DNA from 3 places in the Streptomyces sp. NPDC053750 genome. Region 1 is predicted to be linked to each of the others. Evidence: riboswitches for the same ligand, from Rfam matches in the RefSeq annotation. Region 1 holds a riboswitch; each other region holds the start of a gene.

What was found. A riboswitch is a leader RNA that binds a small molecule or an ion and turns the genes downstream of it on or off. The one in region 1 is predicted to bind thiamine pyrophosphate.
Region 2: it holds a riboswitch for thiamine pyrophosphate, as region 1 does, so the genes downstream of both, thiO (glycine oxidase ThiO) here and ACIGO6_RS30735 (thiamine ABC transporter substrate binding subunit) in region 1, are expected to answer to the same signal.
Region 3: it holds a riboswitch for thiamine pyrophosphate, as region 1 does, so the genes downstream of both, thiC (phosphomethylpyrimidine synthase ThiC) here and ACIGO6_RS30735 (thiamine ABC transporter substrate binding subunit) in region 1, are expected to answer to the same signal.

The regions. Positions count from the first base shown of each region.
Region 1 is NZ_JBITXB010000013.1:119,574-125,440, reverse strand. It holds gene frr (ribosome recycling factor) at 1-534, shown strand, start outside; gene ACIGO6_RS30745 (phosphatidate cytidylyltransferase) at 534-1,691, shown strand; gene rlmN (23S rRNA (adenine(2503)-C(2))-methyltransferase RlmN) at 1,866-2,978, shown strand; TPP riboswitch at 3,021-3,126, shown strand; gene ACIGO6_RS30735 (thiamine ABC transporter substrate binding subunit) at 3,207-4,295, shown strand; gene ACIGO6_RS30730 (ABC transporter permease) at 4,271-5,867, shown strand, end outside.
Region 2 is NZ_JBITXB010000001.1:1,016,597-1,022,463, reverse strand. It holds gene ACIGO6_RS04550 (Rv2175c family DNA-binding protein) at 136-501, opposite strand; gene ACIGO6_RS04545 (NAD(P)/FAD-dependent oxidoreductase) at 578-1,792, opposite strand; gene ACIGO6_RS04540 (hypothetical protein) at 1,936-2,286, opposite strand; TPP riboswitch at 2,338-2,449, shown strand; gene thiO (glycine oxidase ThiO) at 2,447-3,646, shown strand; gene thiS (sulfur carrier protein ThiS) at 3,649-3,849, shown strand; gene ACIGO6_RS04525 (thiazole synthase) at 3,852-4,649, shown strand; gene pknB (Stk1 family PASTA domain-containing Ser/Thr kinase) at 4,846-5,867, shown strand, end outside.
Region 3 is NZ_JBITXB010000004.1:481,367-487,233, forward strand. It holds gene ACIGO6_RS14960 (YibE/F family protein) at 23-1,594, opposite strand; TPP riboswitch at 1,666-1,855, shown strand; gene thiC (phosphomethylpyrimidine synthase ThiC) at 1,848-3,644, shown strand; gene ACIGO6_RS14970 (VWA domain-containing protein) at 3,843-5,228, shown strand; gene ACIGO6_RS14975 (hypothetical protein) at 5,253-5,867, opposite strand, start outside.

The DNA of each region.
Region 1 (5,867 bases):
GCCGAGGAGAAGATGGAGAAGGCCGTCGTGGTCGCCAAGGAGGACTTCGCCGCGATCCGCACCGGTCGTGCGCACCCGGCGATGTTCAACAAGATCGTGGCCGACTACTACGGCGCGCTGACGCCGATCAACCAGCTGGCCTCGTTCTCCGTGCCCGAGCCGCGCATGGCCGTGGTGACCCCCTTCGACAAGAGCGCCCTGCGCAACATCGAACAGGCGATCCGCGACTCCGACCTGGGCGTCAACCCCAGCAACGACGGCAACATCATCCGGGTGGTGTTCCCCGAGCTCACCGAGGAGCGCCGTCGCGAGTACATCAAGGTCGCCAAGGCCAAGGGTGAGGACGCCAAGGTCTCCATCCGCTCCGTGCGCCGCAAGGCCAAGGACGCCATCGACAAGCTGATCAAGGACGGCGAGGTCGGCGAGGACGAGGGCCGCCGTGCGGAGAAGGAGCTCGACGACACCACCGCCAAGTACGTGGCCCAGGTCGACGAGCTCCTGAAGCACAAGGAAGCGGAGCTGCTCGAGGTCTGATGAACGACTCTTCCTGGGGAGCGCCGCCACAAGCCGGGTACTGGGGGCCGTCCGACGGGGGACCTGTCCAGGGCGCTGCCCCGGCGGGTCCCGCGTACGATGCGCAGTACGCGCAGCAGACTCGCCCCATGCCCATCGTGCCCGACGTACCCGCACACGGCGGAGACCAGGATGACGACCGGGGGGCCGCTCGGCTGAGCGGCCCCCTGTTCCGAGACGAGCCGTACCGCGACGACACGTATCGCGGCGAGAACCCGTCGGCGCAGCCGTATGCGGCGGTGCCGCAGAATCCGGAGCCCATGCCCGACGCCCCGCAGCCGGCGCAGCCGCAGCCGCAGAAGAAGAGCGCGGGGCGCGACCTGGGTGCCGCGATAGGCGTCGGTGTCGGGCTCGGAGTGGTGATCGTCGCGTCGCTGTTCGTCGTCAAGGCCGTCTTCGTCGGCGTGGTCGCGGTCGCCGTCGTGGTGGGCCTGTGGGAGCTGACCAAGCGGCTGGAGGAGCGCAAGGGCATCAAGGCGCCGCTCGTGCCGCTCGCGGTCGGCGGCGCGGCGATGGTCGTCGCCGGGTACGTGCGGGGCGCCGAGGGGGCCTGGGTCGCCATGGCGCTCACGGCGCTGGCGGTCCTCGTATGGCGGATGTCCCAACCGCCGGAGGGCTATCTCAAGGACGTCACGGCGGGTCTCTTCGCCGCCTTCTACGTGCCGTTCCTGGCCACGTTCGTCGCGATGATGCTGATGGCGGACGACGGGGCGTGGCGCGTCCTGGTCTTCCTGATACTGACGGTCGTCAGCGACACCGGTGCCTATGCCGTCGGCTGGCGCTTCGGCAGGACCAAGCTGGCGCCGCGCATCAGCCCCGGCAAGACCCGCGAGGGCCTGCTGGGAGCGGTGGCGTTCGCGATGGTGGCGGGCGCGCTGTGCATGCAGTTCCTGATCGACGACGGCACCTGGTGGCAGGGCCTGCTGCTCGGCCTCGCGGTCGCCGTCAGCGCCACGCTGGGCGACCTCGGCGAGTCCATGATCAAACGGGACCTCGGCATCAAGGACATGGGCACGCTCCTGCCGGGCCACGGCGGCATCATGGACCGGTTGGACTCGCTGTTGCCCACGGCGCCGGTGGTGTGGTTGTTGCTGGTGATCTTCGTCGGTTCGGGTTGACAGACATCAGGTAGCCTGGAAGGGCCCGTGGCGTGTGGCTGCGGGCCCTTCCGTGTGTCCCCGCCGATGCGGGGGTGATCCAGTGAGGTCTCCTGGCTTCGGCATGGCTCTGCCGTCCTCCCCGCCGCGCGGGGGTGTTGCCACAGGCCCGCCGTCCTGAGGAGTTGTCCGACCGTGGCCCGTCCTGCCCCCGGTGAGCTCACCTTCGCCGCCCCCCGCGGAGCCAAGAAGCCGCCGCGGCACCTTGCCGATCTCACGCCTGCCGAGCGCAAGGAGGCCGTCGCCGCGATCGGCGAGAAGCCGTTCCGTGCGAAGCAGCTCTCGCAGCACTACTTCGCGCGGTACGCGCACGACCCCGAGCAGTGGACCGACATCCCCGCCGGTTCGCGCCAGGGGCTCCAGGAGGCGCTGCTGCCCGAGCTGATGTCGGTCGTGCGGCACCTGTCGACCGACGAGGGGACCACGCGCAAGACGCTGTGGAAGCTGTTCGACGGCACGCTCGTCGAGTCCGTGCTCATGCGCTACCCGGACCGGGTCACCATGTGCATCAGCTCCCAGGCCGGCTGCGGCATGAACTGCCCGTTCTGCGCCACCGGCCAGGCCGGCCTGGACCGGAACCTGTCGACCGCCGAGATCGTGCACCAGATCGTGGACGGGATGCGCGCGCTCAGGGACGGAGAGGTGCCGGGGGGCCCGGCGCGGCTCAGCAACATCGTGTTCATGGGCATGGGCGAGCCCCTCGCCAACTACAACCGCGTCGTGGGGGCCATCCGCCGCCTCACCGACTCCGAGCCGGACGGGCTGGGGCTGTCCCAGCGCGGCATCACCGTCTCCACGGTCGGTCTCGTCCCGGCGATCCACCGTTTCGCCGACGAGGGCTTCAAGTGCCGCCTCGCCGTCTCGCTGCACGCGCCCGACGACGAGCTGCGCGACACCCTCGTCCCGGTCAACACCCGCTGGAAGGTGCGCGAGGTGCTGGACGCCGGGTTCGAGTACGCGGCGAAGTCCGGGCGCCGGCTGTCGATCGAGTACGCGCTGATCCGGGACATCAACGACCAGGCGTGGCGCGGTGACCGGCTCGGGCGGCTGCTCAAGGGCAGGCCCGTGCACGTCAACCTCATCCCGCTCAACCCCACGCCCGGCTCGAAGTGGACCGCGTCGCGGCCCGAGGACGAGAAGGCGTTCGTCGAGGCCATCGCGGCCCACGGTGTGCCGGTGACGATCCGGGACACCCGTGGCCAGGAGATCGACGGGGCGTGCGGTCAGCTCGCCGCGAGCGAGAGGTAACCTGACCGGCGTCAGTACATCTTCAAACGCCAGTACATCTTCATATTCCGACAGGGGAGCGCCACAGCGCTGAGAGTGCGGCACCGGCCGCAGACCCTCCGAACCTGGCCCAGGTCATTCTGGGTAGGGAGATCGGTCACCACTCGAGCTGTTGCGCCCTGCCCGGGATCCTCGTCAGGGGTTCCCGGGCAGGGCCGCGTCTTCTCCTGGTCACCCAGGAGGAATTCAGTGAGCATCACCAAGAAGGCCACCGTCCTGGTCGTAGGCCTCGGCATGGTCGGCGGCCTGGCCGCGTGCGGGTCGTCGTCCGACGGCGACGGCAAGGGCTCCGGCGACGCCAAGACCGTCACCCTGGTCAGCCACGACTCGTGGGCGGCGTCGAAGGACGTCATCGCCGCGTTCGAGAAGAGCTCCGGCTACAAGGTCAAGGTCCTCGAGGACGGCGACGCCGGACAGGCCGTCAACAAGGCCGTCCTCACCAAGGACAACCCCCAGGGCGACGTCTTCTTCGGCGTCGACAACACGCTGCTGTCGCGGGCGCTGGACAACGGGGTGTTCCAGCCGTACGAGGCGAAGGGCCTGGACCGGGTCGACGCGCGGTACCGCGTCGACGGGGACAAGCACCGGGTCACGCCCGTCGACTACGGCGACATCTGCGTCAACTACGACAAGGCGTACTTCAGCGAGCACAAGCTGACGCCGCCGGACTCCTTCGACGACCTCACCAAGCCCGCGTACGAGAACCTGCTCGTCACCGAGAACGCCGCCACCTCCTCGCCCGGCCTCGGCTTCCTGCTGGGCACCGCCGCCGAGTACGGGAACGACGGCTGGCAGGACTACTGGAAGAAGCTCAAGGACAACGGCGTCAAGGTCGTCGACGGCTGGGAGCAGGCGTACAACGAGGAGTTCTCCGGCTCCGCGGGCGGCAAGAAGGCGAAGGGCGACCGTCCGCTCGTCGTCTCCTACGCCTCTTCCCCGCCCGTCGAGGTGATCTACGCCGACCCGAAGCCGGACACCGCGCCCACGGGCGTGGCGACCGGGACCTGCTTCCGGCAGATCGAGTTCGCCGGGCTGCTGAGTAACGCGAAGAACCCCGAGGGCGGCAAGGCACTGATCGACTTCCTGATCGGCAAGCAGTTCCAGGAGGACATGCCGCTGAACATGTTCGTCCACCCGGTGGCCGGGGACGCGAAGCTGCCCGCCGACTTCACCGCGCACGCGCCCGAGGTGAAGGACCCCCGGACGATGGACCCGGACGAGATCGCCGACAACCGTGACCAGTGGGTCGAGTCGTGGACCTCACTCGTACTGAAGTAGCCAAGGGCGCGGCGGCCGAGGCCGCCACCGGCCGGCGACGCGGGAGCGCGGCGCGGCTCGCCCTGATGGCCGTGCCCGTCGCGTTCTTCGCGGTGTTCTTCGCCTACCCCGTCGCCGCGATCGTCGCACGCGGACTGAAGATCGACGGAGCCTGGCAGTTCGGGCGGATCGGGGAGGTGCTCGCGCAGTCCGGCGTGCGGCACGTGCTGTGGTTCACCACCTGGCAGGCGCTGGCGTCCACCGCGCTGACGCTGCTGATCGCACTGCCCGGCGCGTACGTCTTCGCCCGCTTCGACTTCCCCGGCAAACAGGTCCTGCGGGCGGTGGTGACCGTGCCGTTCGTGCTGCCGACGGTCGTCGTCGGTACGGCGTTCCTGGCCCTGGTGGGGCGCGGCGGGCTGCTCGACGAGCTGTGGGGCGTGCGCCTGGACACCACGGTGTGGGCGATCCTCCTCGCGCACGTCTTCTTCAACTACGCCGTCGTCGTCCGCACCGTCGGCGGCCTGTGGTCGCAGCTCGACCCGCGGCAGGAGGAGGCCGCGCGGATGCTCGGCGCCTCACGGCTGAAGGCCTGGCGGCAGGTCACCCTGCCCGCGCTCGCCCCCGCCGTCGCCGCCGCCGGGCTCATGGTCTTCCTGTTCACCTTCACCTCCTTCGGCGTGGTCCAGATCCTCGGCGGGCCCACCTTCTCCACCCTGGAGGTGGAGATCTACCGGCAGACCTCCCAGATCTTCGACCTGTCCACGGCCGCCGTGCTCACGCTGATCCAGTTCGTGGCGGTCGCCGCCATCCTCGCCGTGCACGCCTGGACCGTACGGCGGCGGGAGACGGCCCTGCGGCTGGTGGACGCGGCCACGACCGCGCGCCGACCGCGCGGGAGTGGGCAGTGGGCGCTGCTCGCCGGGGTTCTGGCCACCGTCGCCGTGCTGCTGGTCCTGCCGCTCGCCGTGCTGGTGGAGCGGTCGCTGGGCGCACCCGGCTTCGGCTACTACCGGGCGCTGACCCGCGAGGACGGCGGCGCCTTCCTCGTGCCGCCGATCGAGGCGATCGGCAACTCCCTCCAGTACGCCGTCGCCGCCACCGTCATCGCCGTGGTGATCGGCGCGCTGGCCGCCACCGCGCTCACCCGGCGGGACGCGGGCCGCTTCGTCCGCGGCTTCGACGCGCTGCTGATGCTGCCGCTCGGGGTGTCCGCCGTGACCGTCGGTTTCGGGTTCCTGATCGCGCTGGACGAGCCTCCGCTGGACCTCCGGGCGTCGTGGATCCTCGTGCCGCTCGCGCAGGCACTGGTCGGCGTCCCCTTCGTCGTACGGACCATGCTGCCGGTGCTGCGGGCGGTGGACGGACGGCTGCGGGAGGCGGCGGCGGTGCTCGGGGCGTCGCCGTGGCGGGTGTGGCGCGAGGTGGATCTGCCGATGGTGCGGCGGGCGCTGCTGGTCGCGGCCGGATTCGCCTTCGCGGTGTCGCTCGGGGAGTTCGGGGCGACCGTGTTCATCGCGCGGCCCGACAATCCGACGCTGCCGGTCGCGGTGGCGCGGTTGCTGGGGCGGCCCGGGGACATGAACTACGGCC
Region 2 (5,867 bases), on a different contig from region 1:
CGGCCCGCGGCCCTGCGGATCGGGTACAGACTACGAACGGGGTGTCGGGCGGCGCCGACCGGTCACGGGCGTCGGCGCACGAGCCCCGGGACCCTGGGGTCCACGGTGCCCGTGCGCCGGGCGTGGTGGGTCGGGTCAGACGGCGAGCGCCTGGGCGCGGCGCTTCACCTCCGTGCCGCGGTTCTCACTCAGCGCCTGAGCGGGCGTGCCCGGCAGGCTCTCGTCGGGAGTGAAGAGCCACTCCAGCATCTCCTCGTTCGTGAAGCCGTCGTCCCGCAGCAGCGTCAGCGTTCCGACCAGGCCCTTGACGACCTTGTCCTCGTCGATGAAGGCCGCGGGGACGTGCAGCGCGCGGTTCTCACCGCGGCGTACGGCGATGAGCTGGCCTTCCTTGATCAGCTGGCGCACGCGGGTCACCTCGACGCCGAGCATCTCGGCGATGTCGGGGACGGTGAGCCAGGCAGGCACGAGAGCATCGATCTTTGCGTCAATCTCGGTCACGTCACAAGCCTGCCATCTGCCACTGACAGTCGGAAGCCGGACCCGGCCGACCCGGGCTACGGACCGGGCGGCCGGACTACGCCGTCGCCGCCTTCAGCGGCCTCGCCGGGTCGGCCAGCAGCCGCGGATCCAGCACCGTACCCGCCTGGATCAGGCGTTTGCCCTGGGCCAGGTCACGGGGGCGGCCCACCGCCAGCAGGGCGACCAGCCGGTCCTCCCGCAGCCAGCAGACCGTCCAGGCGGGGCCCGCGGGGTCGCCGCGCCACAGGGTGGTGTCGGCGGCCGTGTGGTGCCCGGCGTACTGGACGAAGCGGCCGAACTGCTCGGACCAGAAGTACGGCACCGGGTCGTAGGCCGCCGGGGCCTCGCCGGTGGCGGCGCCGATGATGTCGGCGGCGACCGTGCGCGGGCCCTGGAGGGCGTTGTCCCAGTGGTGCACCAGCAGCCGCTCGCCGTAGCGGCCCGACGGGAAGGACGCGCAGTCGCCGACCGCGTAGACGTCCGGCGCGGAGGTGCGCAGGCGGTCGTCGGCCAGGACGTCGCCGTGCGCGCCGAGGCCGATCCCGGAGCCGGCGAGCCAGGCGGTGGCGGGCCGGGCGCCGATGCCGACGACGACCGCGCCGGCGGGCAGCCGGGAGCCGTCGTCGAGGACGACGTGACCGGTCCCCCCGGCGTCGCCGGGCTCGACGCGCTCCACGCGCGCGTGCGTGCGCAGTACGGCGCCGGCGTCGGCGTACCAGGCGGTCATCGGCGCGGCGACCTCGGCGGGCAGCGCGTCGGCCAGGGGCCGGTCGGCGGCCTCCACGACGGTCACGGCGCAGCCCGCCTCGCGCGCGGCGGTCGCGAACTCGGCGCCGATCCAGCCGGCGCCGACGACCACGATGTCGTGCTGCCGGGCGAGCACCGGGCGCAGCCGTTCGGCGTCGTCCAGGGTGCGCAGCAGGTGCACGCCTTGCACGCCCTCGGTGCCGGGCAGCCGGTTCGGTTCGGCGCCGGTCGCGAGGACGAGGACGTCGTACGGCACGGGGCCGGCGGAGGTGTCGAGGAGGTGCTCGCCGGGACGCAGGCCCAGGGCCTCGCAGCCGAGCCGCAGCGTGATGCCGAGCGCCTCGAAGTCGACGTCGAAGGCGGAGCCCTCGGCCGTGCCGAGCAGGACGGCCTTGGACAGCGGGGGGCGGTCGTACGGCTGGTGCGGCTCCGCGCCGATCAGTGTCACGGAGCCGGTGAAGCCCTGCTCCCGCAGGGCGACCGCGGTCTGCACACCGGCCATGCCGGCGCCCACCACGACCACACGGCGCTCGCCGCCCGCTGCCCGTTCCTGCTCCTGCTCCTGCTCCTGCTCCTGCTCCTGCGCCGGCCCGTGTCCGTGTCCGTGTCCGTGCTCCTGCGTCTGCTCGCTCACCTGATCACCTTAGACACCTGACGAAAGGTCAGTCAGTGCTCGTGCGCAGTGACCTGCTCCACGACGCTCGTCCCGCTGCCCTGCTGCGACTCCCACTCCCAGGTCTCGTCCAGGCGCACCCGCCCGTCCGGCAGCTCGACGACGGTCGACAGGCAGTGTCCCGACGAGGTGCTGCCGTCGGTCTTGAGCTGCACGTACCGGAAGTCGAGCCGGTCGCCGTCCCGGGTACCCACCAGACGGCCGCGGACGACGTCGCCGCCCTCGTACTCGGCCCATACGGCGCCGTCCTGCTCGTGATAGAGGAACCGGGTGCGGGTACCCACCTGGCCGGGCGCCTGGTCGGCGACGGGGGCGAGGACGAGACCGTCGAGTGAACGGGCCACGGGGGAGGCTCCCTTACAAGTGCTGCGCTCTGCGGGCTAGGGTGGCCAACGTAAAGCACTCGCGGGAGCCCGGACGCACCGGGCTGAGAGGGAGGCTGGCGGCCTCCGACCGTACGAACCTGATCCGGGTCATGCCGGCGAAGGGAGGGGCTGGACGCCCATGTCGTCATCTCGCACATCACCGCGTACGTCCTCGCGTGCCGCGGACGTCCTCGTCGTAGGGGGCGGTGTGATCGGCCTGGTCACGGCCTGGCGGGCCGCGCAGCGCGGACTCGTCACGGCCCTCGTGGACCCCGAACCGGGCGGTGGGGCCGCCCAGGTGGCGGCCGGAATGCTGGCCGCCGTCACGGAACTGCACTACGGCGAGCAGACCCTGCTCGCGCTGAACCTCGCCTCGGCCCGCCGCTATCCGGAGTTCGCGGCGGAGCTCACCGATCTGACGGGGCACGACCTCGGCTACCGGCGGTGCGGCACCCTCGCCGTCGCCCTGGACGCCGACGACCGCGCCCACCTGCGCGAACTGCACGCGCTCCAGCAGCGCTCGGGCCTGGAGTCCGAGTGGCTGTCCGGGCGCGAGTGCCGGCGTCTGGAGCCGATGCTCGCGCCGGGTGTGCGCGGGGGGCTGCGGGTGGACGGCGACCACCAGATCGACCCCCGGCGCCTGGCCGGCGCGCTCGTGGCCGCCTGCGAACGCGCGGGCGTGGTCTTCCACCGCGTGTGGGCCGACCGGCTCACTCTCGGGCACGGCGGCGAGCGGGCCACGGGGGTCGTCACGGCCGACGGCACCGCGCTGGAGGCGGGGCAGGTGGTGCTGGCCGGGGGCAGCCTGAGCGGGCGGTTCGCGGGCGTCCCGGAGGCCGTGCTGCCGCCGGTGCGGCCGGTGAAGGGGCAGGTGCTGCGGCTGACGATGCCGCGGACGCACGGGCCGCTGCTGAACCGGACGGTGCGTGCCGTGGTGCGCGGCAACGCCGTCTACCTGGTGCCCCGGGAGAGCGGCGAGCTCGTCGTCGGCGCCACCACCGAGGAGCTGGGCTGGGACACGACGGTGACCGCGGGCGGCGTCTACGAGTTGCTGCGCGACGCCCACGAGCTGGTTCCCGGCATCACGGAGCTGCCCCTGACGGAGACGCGGGCGGGCCTGCGCCCCGGCTCCCCGGACAACGCCCCGCTGCTCGGCCCGACCGGGCTGGAGGGGCTGCTGCTGGCCACCGGGCACTACCGCAACGGCGTCCTGCTCACCCCGGTCACCGGCGACGCCATGGCGCACGCCCTGACCACGGGGGAGCTCCCGGCCGAGGCCCGTCCCTTCACCCCCCGGCGCTTCAGCGCCGCCCCCGCACTCTCGGAGCAGTCCGCATGACCATTTCCGTCTCCGTCAACGGCGAGCCGCGCGAGGTGGCTCCCGGTACGGCCCTGGACGCCCTGGTGGGCACGCTCACCGCCGCGCCGTCCGGAGTGGCCGCCGCCCTGAACGAAACCGTCGTCCCGCGCGCGCAGTGGTCCGCCACCGCCCTGGCCGACGGCGACCGCGTCGAAGTCCTCACCGCCGTCCAAGGAGGCTGACCATGGCCGACGATCCCTTTGTCCTCGGCGACACGACGTACGGCTCCCGCCTGATCATGGGTACGGGCGGGGCGCCCAGCCTCGACGTGCTGGAGCGGGCCCTCGTGGCCTCCGGGACGGAGCTGACGACCGTCGCGATGCGGCGCGTGAACGCCTCGGTGCACGGGTCCGTGCTGTCGGTGCTGGAGAAGCTCGGCATCCGGGTGCTGCCGAACACGGCCGGCTGCTTCACCGCCGGGGAGGCGGTCCTCACCGCCCGTCTCGCACGCGAGGCCCTCGGCACCGATCTGGTCAAGCTGGAGGTCATCGCCGACGAGCGCACCCTGCTGCCGGACCCGATCGAGTTGCTGGACGCGGCGGAGACGCTGGTCGACGACGGGTTCACGGTGCTGCCGTACACGAACGACGACCCGGTCCTCGCGCGGAAGCTGGAGGACGTCGGGTGTGCGGCGATCATGCCGCTCGGTTCGCCGATCGGGTCGGGGCTCGGCATCCGCAACCCGCACAACTTCGAGCTGATCGTGGAGCACGCGCGTGTGCCGGTGATCCTGGACGCGGGGGCCGGTACGGCGTCGGACGTGGCGCTGGCGATGGAGCTGGGGTGTGCGGGTGTGATGCTCGCCTCGGCGGTGACGCGGGCGCAGGAGCCGGTTCTCATGGCGGAGGGGATGCGGTTCGCGGTGGAGGCGGGGAGGTTGGCCCGGCGGGCCGGGCGGATTCCGCGGCGGCACTTCGCCGAGGCGTCCTCTCCTGCGGAGGGCCTGGCGGTGCTGGATCCGGAGCGGCCCGCTTTTCAGTGACCCTGCGCTGTCCTGGGCTTCGTCACCCACCCGCGCACCGCCCGTTCCGGTCGGACAAGAGGTGGACCTTGCCCGTGGGGGTTCGTCGCCGTCGTCGGCCGACCGTGCGTGGGAAGCGTCACAGGTCCGCTGCAGTAGCGGCCGCCATCGTCCGCGGCGGCGTCGGGTGTCCGTGGTGGCTCGTACACTCGCCTGCGTGGACACGACCCTTCAGGACCCTCTCGTCGGGCAGGTGCTCGACGGCCGGTACCGCGTCGAGGCGCGGATCGCGGTCGGCGGGATGGCCACGGTCTACCGGGCCGTGGACACCCGCCTGGACCGCGTGCTCGCGCTGAAGGTGATGCACCCGACGCTCGCGACCGACGCCACCTTCGTCGAGCGGTTCATCCGCGAGGCCAAGTCGGTGGCCCGGCTCGACCACCCCAACGTCGTGCAGGTCTTCGACCAGGGCGCCGAGGGGGCGTACGTCTACCTGGCGATGGAGTACATCGCCGGCTGCACCCTGCGCGACGTGCTCCGTGAGCGCGGTGCGCTCCAGCCGCGGGCCGCGCTGGACATCCTGGAGCCGGTGCTGGCCGCGCTCGGTGCCGCGCACCGGGCCGGGTTCGTGCACCGGGACATGAAGCCGGAGAACGTCCTGATAGGGGACGACGGCAGGGTCAAGGTCGCCGACTTCGGACTGGTCCGGGCCGTGGACACGGTCACCAGCACCACCGGTGCCGTCCTCGGCACGGTCTCCTACCTGGCGCCCGAGCAGATCGAGCACGGCACGGCCGACCCGCGGGTCGACGTGTACGCGTGCGGGGTCGTGCTGTACGAGATGCTGACCGGCGGCAGGCCGCACGAGGGGGACTCCCCCGCCGCGGTGCTCTACAAGCACCTGCACGAGGACGTGCCGCCGCCCTCGGCCGCCGTGCCGGGGACGGCGGCCGAGCTGGACGAGCTGGTCGCCGCGGCGACGGCGCGCAACGCGGAGATCCGTCCGCACGATGCCGTGGCGCTGCTCGCGCAGGCCCGCCGGACGCGCGGGGCGCTGACCACCGAGCAGCTGGACGCGGTGCCGCCGCAGGCACTCACCGCGGAGCACGACAACGCGGAGGACCGCACCAGCGTGATCCCCCGCGCGCTCACCATGCCCCGGCCGCTGCCCGTCAACGAGGACGAGGGCGACGGCACGCCTCACGGCTTCGCCGCGGACGGGAACGGGGACGGAGTCCA
Region 3 (5,867 bases), on a different contig from region 1:
CCGAGCCGGGCGAAACGCTCCGTCAGCGCTTGCGTCGGCGGCCCCGCCCGCTGCGGACCGGGGCCGCACCGGCGCCCGGCGTCGTTCCGGCGGCCTGTGTCGCCGGTCGGTCGGCCGACACGACGAGGGCTGCGAGGGCCGTGGTGACCGGCACCGACGCCACCAGGCCGATCGAGCCGACCAGCGTGCGCACGATCTCCTGAGCGACCAGCTCGCTGTTGGCGACCGTCCCCACACCGCTCTGAGCGATCGAGAACAGCAGCAGCAGCGGCAGCGCGGCGCCCGCGTAGGCGAGGACGAGCGTGTTGACGACCGAGGCGATGTGATCGCGGCCGATACGGATGCCCGCGCGGTACAGCCCGCGCCAGCCCATCGAGGGATTGGCCTCGTGCAGTTCCCAGACCGCGGACGTCTGGGTGACCGTCACGTCGTCGAGGACACCGAGCGAACCGATGATGACGCCGGCGAGCAGCAGACCGCTCATGTCGATCGTCGGATACAGGCCGTGGATCAGGCCGGTGTTGTCGTCCGTGTTGCCGGTGAGCGCGGCCCAGCCGATGAACAGCGAACCGAGCACACCGATCAGTACCAAAGAGATCAGGGTGCCGAGCACCGCCACGGAGGTACGGGCCGACAGACCGTGGCACAGATACAGCGCGATCAGCATGATTGCGCTGGACCCGATCACCGCGACGACCAGGGGGTTCGAGCCCTGCAGGATCGCGGGCAGGATGAAGAAGTTCAGCACCAGGAAGCTGATGGCCAGCGAGACCAGTGCCATGAGGCCACGCAGCCGGCCGACCACCACCACGGCGAGCGCGAAGATGCCGGCGAGCAGCGCCAAGGGCAGCCGGCGGTTGATGTCGGTCACCGAGTACTGCAGGTCCTCGGGAGCGGAGGGCTCGTAGGCGACCACGACCTTCTGGCCCTCGTGCAACTGCCGTGACTGATCCGGCTGCACGATCTCGGAGAACGTACGGCCCTTGTCCTGTCCGGTGTCGACGCGGATCGTCGCCCGCTTGCAGTCGCCCTCCGCCTGCTGCACCGCGGAGGAACCCTGGGCAGTGGAGGTGTCGCCGGTCGGGGTGCCCCCCGAGGCGTTGACGGACTGGCAGCTCAGCCCGACCACCTTGGTGACGGTGGCCTGCTGCGTCTGCCGGTCGAAACCGACTCCGGTGCGTTCGTGCGGCGGGGCTCCGCCCGGCCACAGCACCGCGAGTCCGACCAGTACCGCCGCGGCGAAGGGGATGAGGACCGCGGCGATGACCTTCCGCAGATGCCGGGAGACGGGCGCAGCCGGCCCGTGAGCATGGGCGTGCGAGTGCCCGTGGCCGCCGTCGTGTCCGCCCGGGCCACCGAGACCGCCTCCGTGTCCGCCCGGGCCACCGAGACCGCCTCCGTGTCCGCCCGGGCCACCGAGACCGCCTCCGTGTCCGCCCGGGCCGCCGTGGCCACCGCCGTGGCCGCCCGAGCCGGCGGAGCTCCCAGGACCGCCGGTGCCGTGTTGCCCGTCTCCGTGGCCGTTGCCGTCTTCGGCGCCCGGTCCGGGGCGGGAGTTGTGCGGCGGGAAGGGGGGATGCTGCGGTGTGGTCACCGACCGATCATCGCAAGAACAAGGGGGGCCCTCTGTTCACCGCGCCCGAATTGACGCTAGCGTGGGGGCACCTTTGTACACGCGGGAGCTCGGAGCACCGGGCTGAGAGGGCGCTGACCTCCGTCCCAGCGATGTTTCACGGGAAACGTCACCGAAGCCGAGTGATGTTGCCCACGAAGCGTCGGCAGACGGAAACCGCTGCGTCGACCGCCGAACCTGTTACCGGGTAATGCCGGCGTAGGGAGTAGGTCTCATGACCATCAAGGACGCACGCACGCCTGCCGTCACGCAGAACTCCGCCGACGAGGAGACCTCCGTGGCGGCCGGGAAGTCCATCGGCTGGCACAAGGCGTACATCGAGGGCTCGCGCCCCGATCTGCGGGTGCCGGTCCGTCAGGTGCACCTCACCAACGGGCAGTCGGTCACGCTTTACGACACCTCGGGCCCGTACACCGATTCACTCGTCGACACCGACGTCCGCCGGGGGCTGCCGCCGCTGCGGGAGAACTGGATCATCGCTCGCGGCGACACCGAGGAGTACGCGGGCCGTCCCGTTCGCCCGGAGGACGACGGGATCAAGCACACCTCCCCCCGCGGTGGCCTGCGCAATCTCGACGCGGTCTTCCCCGGGCGACCGCGCCAGCCGCGCCGGGGCCGGGACGGCTCGGCGGTGACTCAGCTCGCGTATGCGCGACGAGGTGAGATCACTCCGGAGATGGAGTACGTGGCCGTCCGGGAGAACGTCTCGCCGGAAGTGGTCCGCGAGGAGATCGCGGCGGGCCGTGCCGTACTGCCCGCCAACGTCAACCACCCGGAGATCGAGCCGATGATCATCGGCAAGCGCTTCCTGGTGAAGGTCAACGCCAACATCGGCAACTCGGCGGTGACGTCCTCCATCGAGGAGGAGGTCGAGAAGATGACCTGGGCGACCCGCTGGGGCGCCGACACGGTCATGGACCTGTCCACCGGCCGCAACATCCACACCACCCGCGAATGGGTGCTGCGCAACTCCCCCGTCCCCATCGGGACGGTGCCGCTCTACCAGGCCCTGGAAAAGGTCGACGGCCGGGCCGAGGAGCTGACCTGGGAGATCTACAAGGACACGGTCATCGAACAGGCCGAGCAGGGCGTGGACTACATGACGGTCCACGCCGGTGTGCGCCTGGCGTACGTGCCTCTTACCGCGAACCGCAAGACCGGCATCGTCTCGCGCGGCGGCTCGATCATGGCGGCGTGGTGCCTGGCGCACCACAGGGAGTCGTTCCTGTACGAGAACTTCGAGGAGCTCTGCGAGATCCTCGCCGCCTATGACGTCACCTACTCGCTCGGCGACGGTCTGCGGCCGGGATCGATCGCGGACGCCAACGACGAGGCCCAGTTCGCGGAGTTGCGCACGCTCGGGGAACTCAACACGATCGCCAAGCGTCACCACGTACAGACCATGATCGAGGGCCCGGGACACGTTCCGATGCACAAGATCAAGGAGAACATCGACCTTCAGCAGGAGATCTGCGATGAAGCTCCGTTCTACACGCTCGGACCGCTGACGACGGACGTCGCGCCCGCGTACGACCACATCACCTCCGGCATCGGTGCCGCGATGATCGCCTGGTGGGGCACGGCCATGCTGTGCTACGTCACGCCCAAGGAGCATCTGGGTCTGCCCAACCGCGACGACGTCAAGACCGGCGTCATCACCTACAAGATCGCCGCCCATGCCGCCGACCTTGCCAAGGGGCATCCAGGCGCCCAGGAGTGGGACGACGCGCTGTCGGACGCCCGCTTCGAGTTCCGGTGGGAGGACCAGTTCAACCTGGCTCTCGATCCGGACACCGCACGGGAGTTCCACGACGAGACGCTGCCGGCCGAGCCCGCCAAGACGGCGCACTTCTGCTCGATGTGCGGGCCGAAGTTCTGCTCGATGAAGATCTCGCAGGACATCCGTCGTGAGCACGGCGGCAGCAGGGCGGAGATCGAGGAGGGCATGGCCCAGAAGTCGAAGGAGTTCGCCGCCGCGGGCAACCGGGTGTATCTGCCGATCGCGGACTGAGTGATGGTGGGCTGGGTGGCTCCCGTCCTGAACGGCGCTACCCAGCCCCCGCATCTCTATGAGTTGGCCGAGGCTGACGCATTCCTGCTCGGCGGCCGTCACCAGACTGAGCCGACGGTCGGGACGGTGGCACGGAGGGGACAGCCCGCCCGGGTCCGCCCCCTCCCACTGAGGGGCCCGTCTCGGCACACTGGGCGCATGACAGCCACCTCCCTGACCAAGGGTGCCAATCTCGCCGTCGACTCCCCCACGGTGCGCGTCGAACTCGTCTGGTCCACCGGTCCGGGTGTGCCCGAGGTCGACGCCTCCGCGCTGCTGCTCACCCCGGCCGGACGGGTACGGGACGACGCCGACTTCGTCTTCTACAACCAGCCCCGCCACGCGTCCGGCGCGGTGAGGCACACCGGCAAGCAGGGCGGCTCGGGCGCGGGCGTCACGACCGACGCCGTCGAGGTGGACCTCCGCTCGGTGGAACCAGCCGTCGACCGCATCGTCCTGTGCGCCTCGGCGGACGGCGGGACGTTCGGCCAGGTGTCGGGGCTGTCCCTGCGCCTGCTGGACGCCGGATCCCGGACCGAGCTGGCCCGGTTCGACATGGCGGCCGGGACGGAGACCGCACTGGTCGGCGGCGAGCTGTACCGGCGTCAGGGACAGTGGAAGTTCCGCGCGGTCGGGCAGGGCTACGCCTCCGGGCTCGCTGGGCTGGCCACCGACTTCGGCATCACGGTGGACGACGCTCCTCCGGCGTCGCCGGCACCCCTGTCGCCCACGGCGCCGACAGCCCCACCTCCCTCGTCCGCGCCGCCGGGGCCTGCCGGCCCGCGCCTCACCAAGGGTGAGGAACGCCTCCCCGTGGACATGCGCAAGCGCCTGTCCCTGCGCAAGGAGCAGGTCGCGGTCAGTCTGCGCAAGCACGGTGCTGCCGATGTCACCGCGCGCGTCGTCCTGGTCCTCGACGCGTCCGGGTCCATGTCCTTCCTCTACTCCAAAGGCGTGGTGACCGACGTCGTGGAGCGGATGGCCGCCGTGGCCGCGCAGCTGGACGACGACGGTGAGATGCAGGCATGGACCTTCGCGTCGAACCCCGCGCGGCTGCCCGACCTCCGCCTGGGCGACCTTCCCGAATGGCTGCGGCTGCACGTACGTGTGGGGGAGATCAGCCTCTTCCGCCGTGGCAGGAAGAAGGGACTGCACCCCGACCAGGTCGACATGCGTGCGGTCGGAATCCAGAACGAGGAACAGAAGGTGATCGCCGAAGTCCGCGCCTTCGTCCGGGACAACCCGGCGTCGGCTCCGACCCTGGTGCTGTTCTTCTCCGACGGCGGTGTCTACCGCAACGCCGAGATCGAGCGGGAACTGCGGGAGGCGGTGGAGGAACCGGTCTTCTGGCAGTTCGTGGGGCTCGGACGGTCCGACTACGGGGTGCTGGAGCGTTTCGACACCCTTCCGGGCCGCCGCGTCGACAACGTCGGCTTCTTCGCCGTGGACGACATCAGCACCGTCCCGGACGCCGAGTTGTACGACCGTCTGCTGTCGGAGTTCCCGTCCTGGATCACTGCCGCCGGCCGGGCGGGCATCCTGTGATCCGCTGCCCGCCCCGGCCGGTGACTACTCCGGACGGTGTTCCGGACCGCCGAAGTCCGGGCTGCTGTAGTCCGGGCTCGAGTAGCTCGGGCGTGACCCCGCGTTCGGGCCCTCGCCCGGGCTGGTGAATCCGGGGCGGGCGTAGCCGAGGTGGGGCATCCGGCTGGTCGGCGTCGCCGGTCCCGACGGATGCAGGGCGGCCGCCGCGCCGGGGTCCGCGAGGGCCTCCCGCAGGAAGGGCAGGATGCCGCGTTCCAGCAGGGCCTCGTGCCAGGCGTCCCGGGCCCGGGTCACCTCCTCGTCGAGTGCGCCGTAGTGGCCGGACTCGGCGGAGGGGTGGTTGCGCAGTGCGGTGAGCAGCAGTCCCACGCCGGCGACGAGGATCGCCACCGCGGTCACGGCGCCGAACACCCAGCCGGTGGTGAGCATGGTCTGGGCGAACGTCTGTCCCGGGTCGAGCATTTTCAGGATGTAGCCGACGAGCAGGAAGATCGCCGCCGCGGTGCCGGCCAGGACGGGTGCCAGGACGGCGACGACGGCGACGGCACCCGCGCCGGTCGTCTCGGCGACCTCGCCCATCGTGGCGGCGAGCCGCACCGCGCCCGTGCCCGGCTGCTCGGAGTCGGTCTCGTGCGCGGA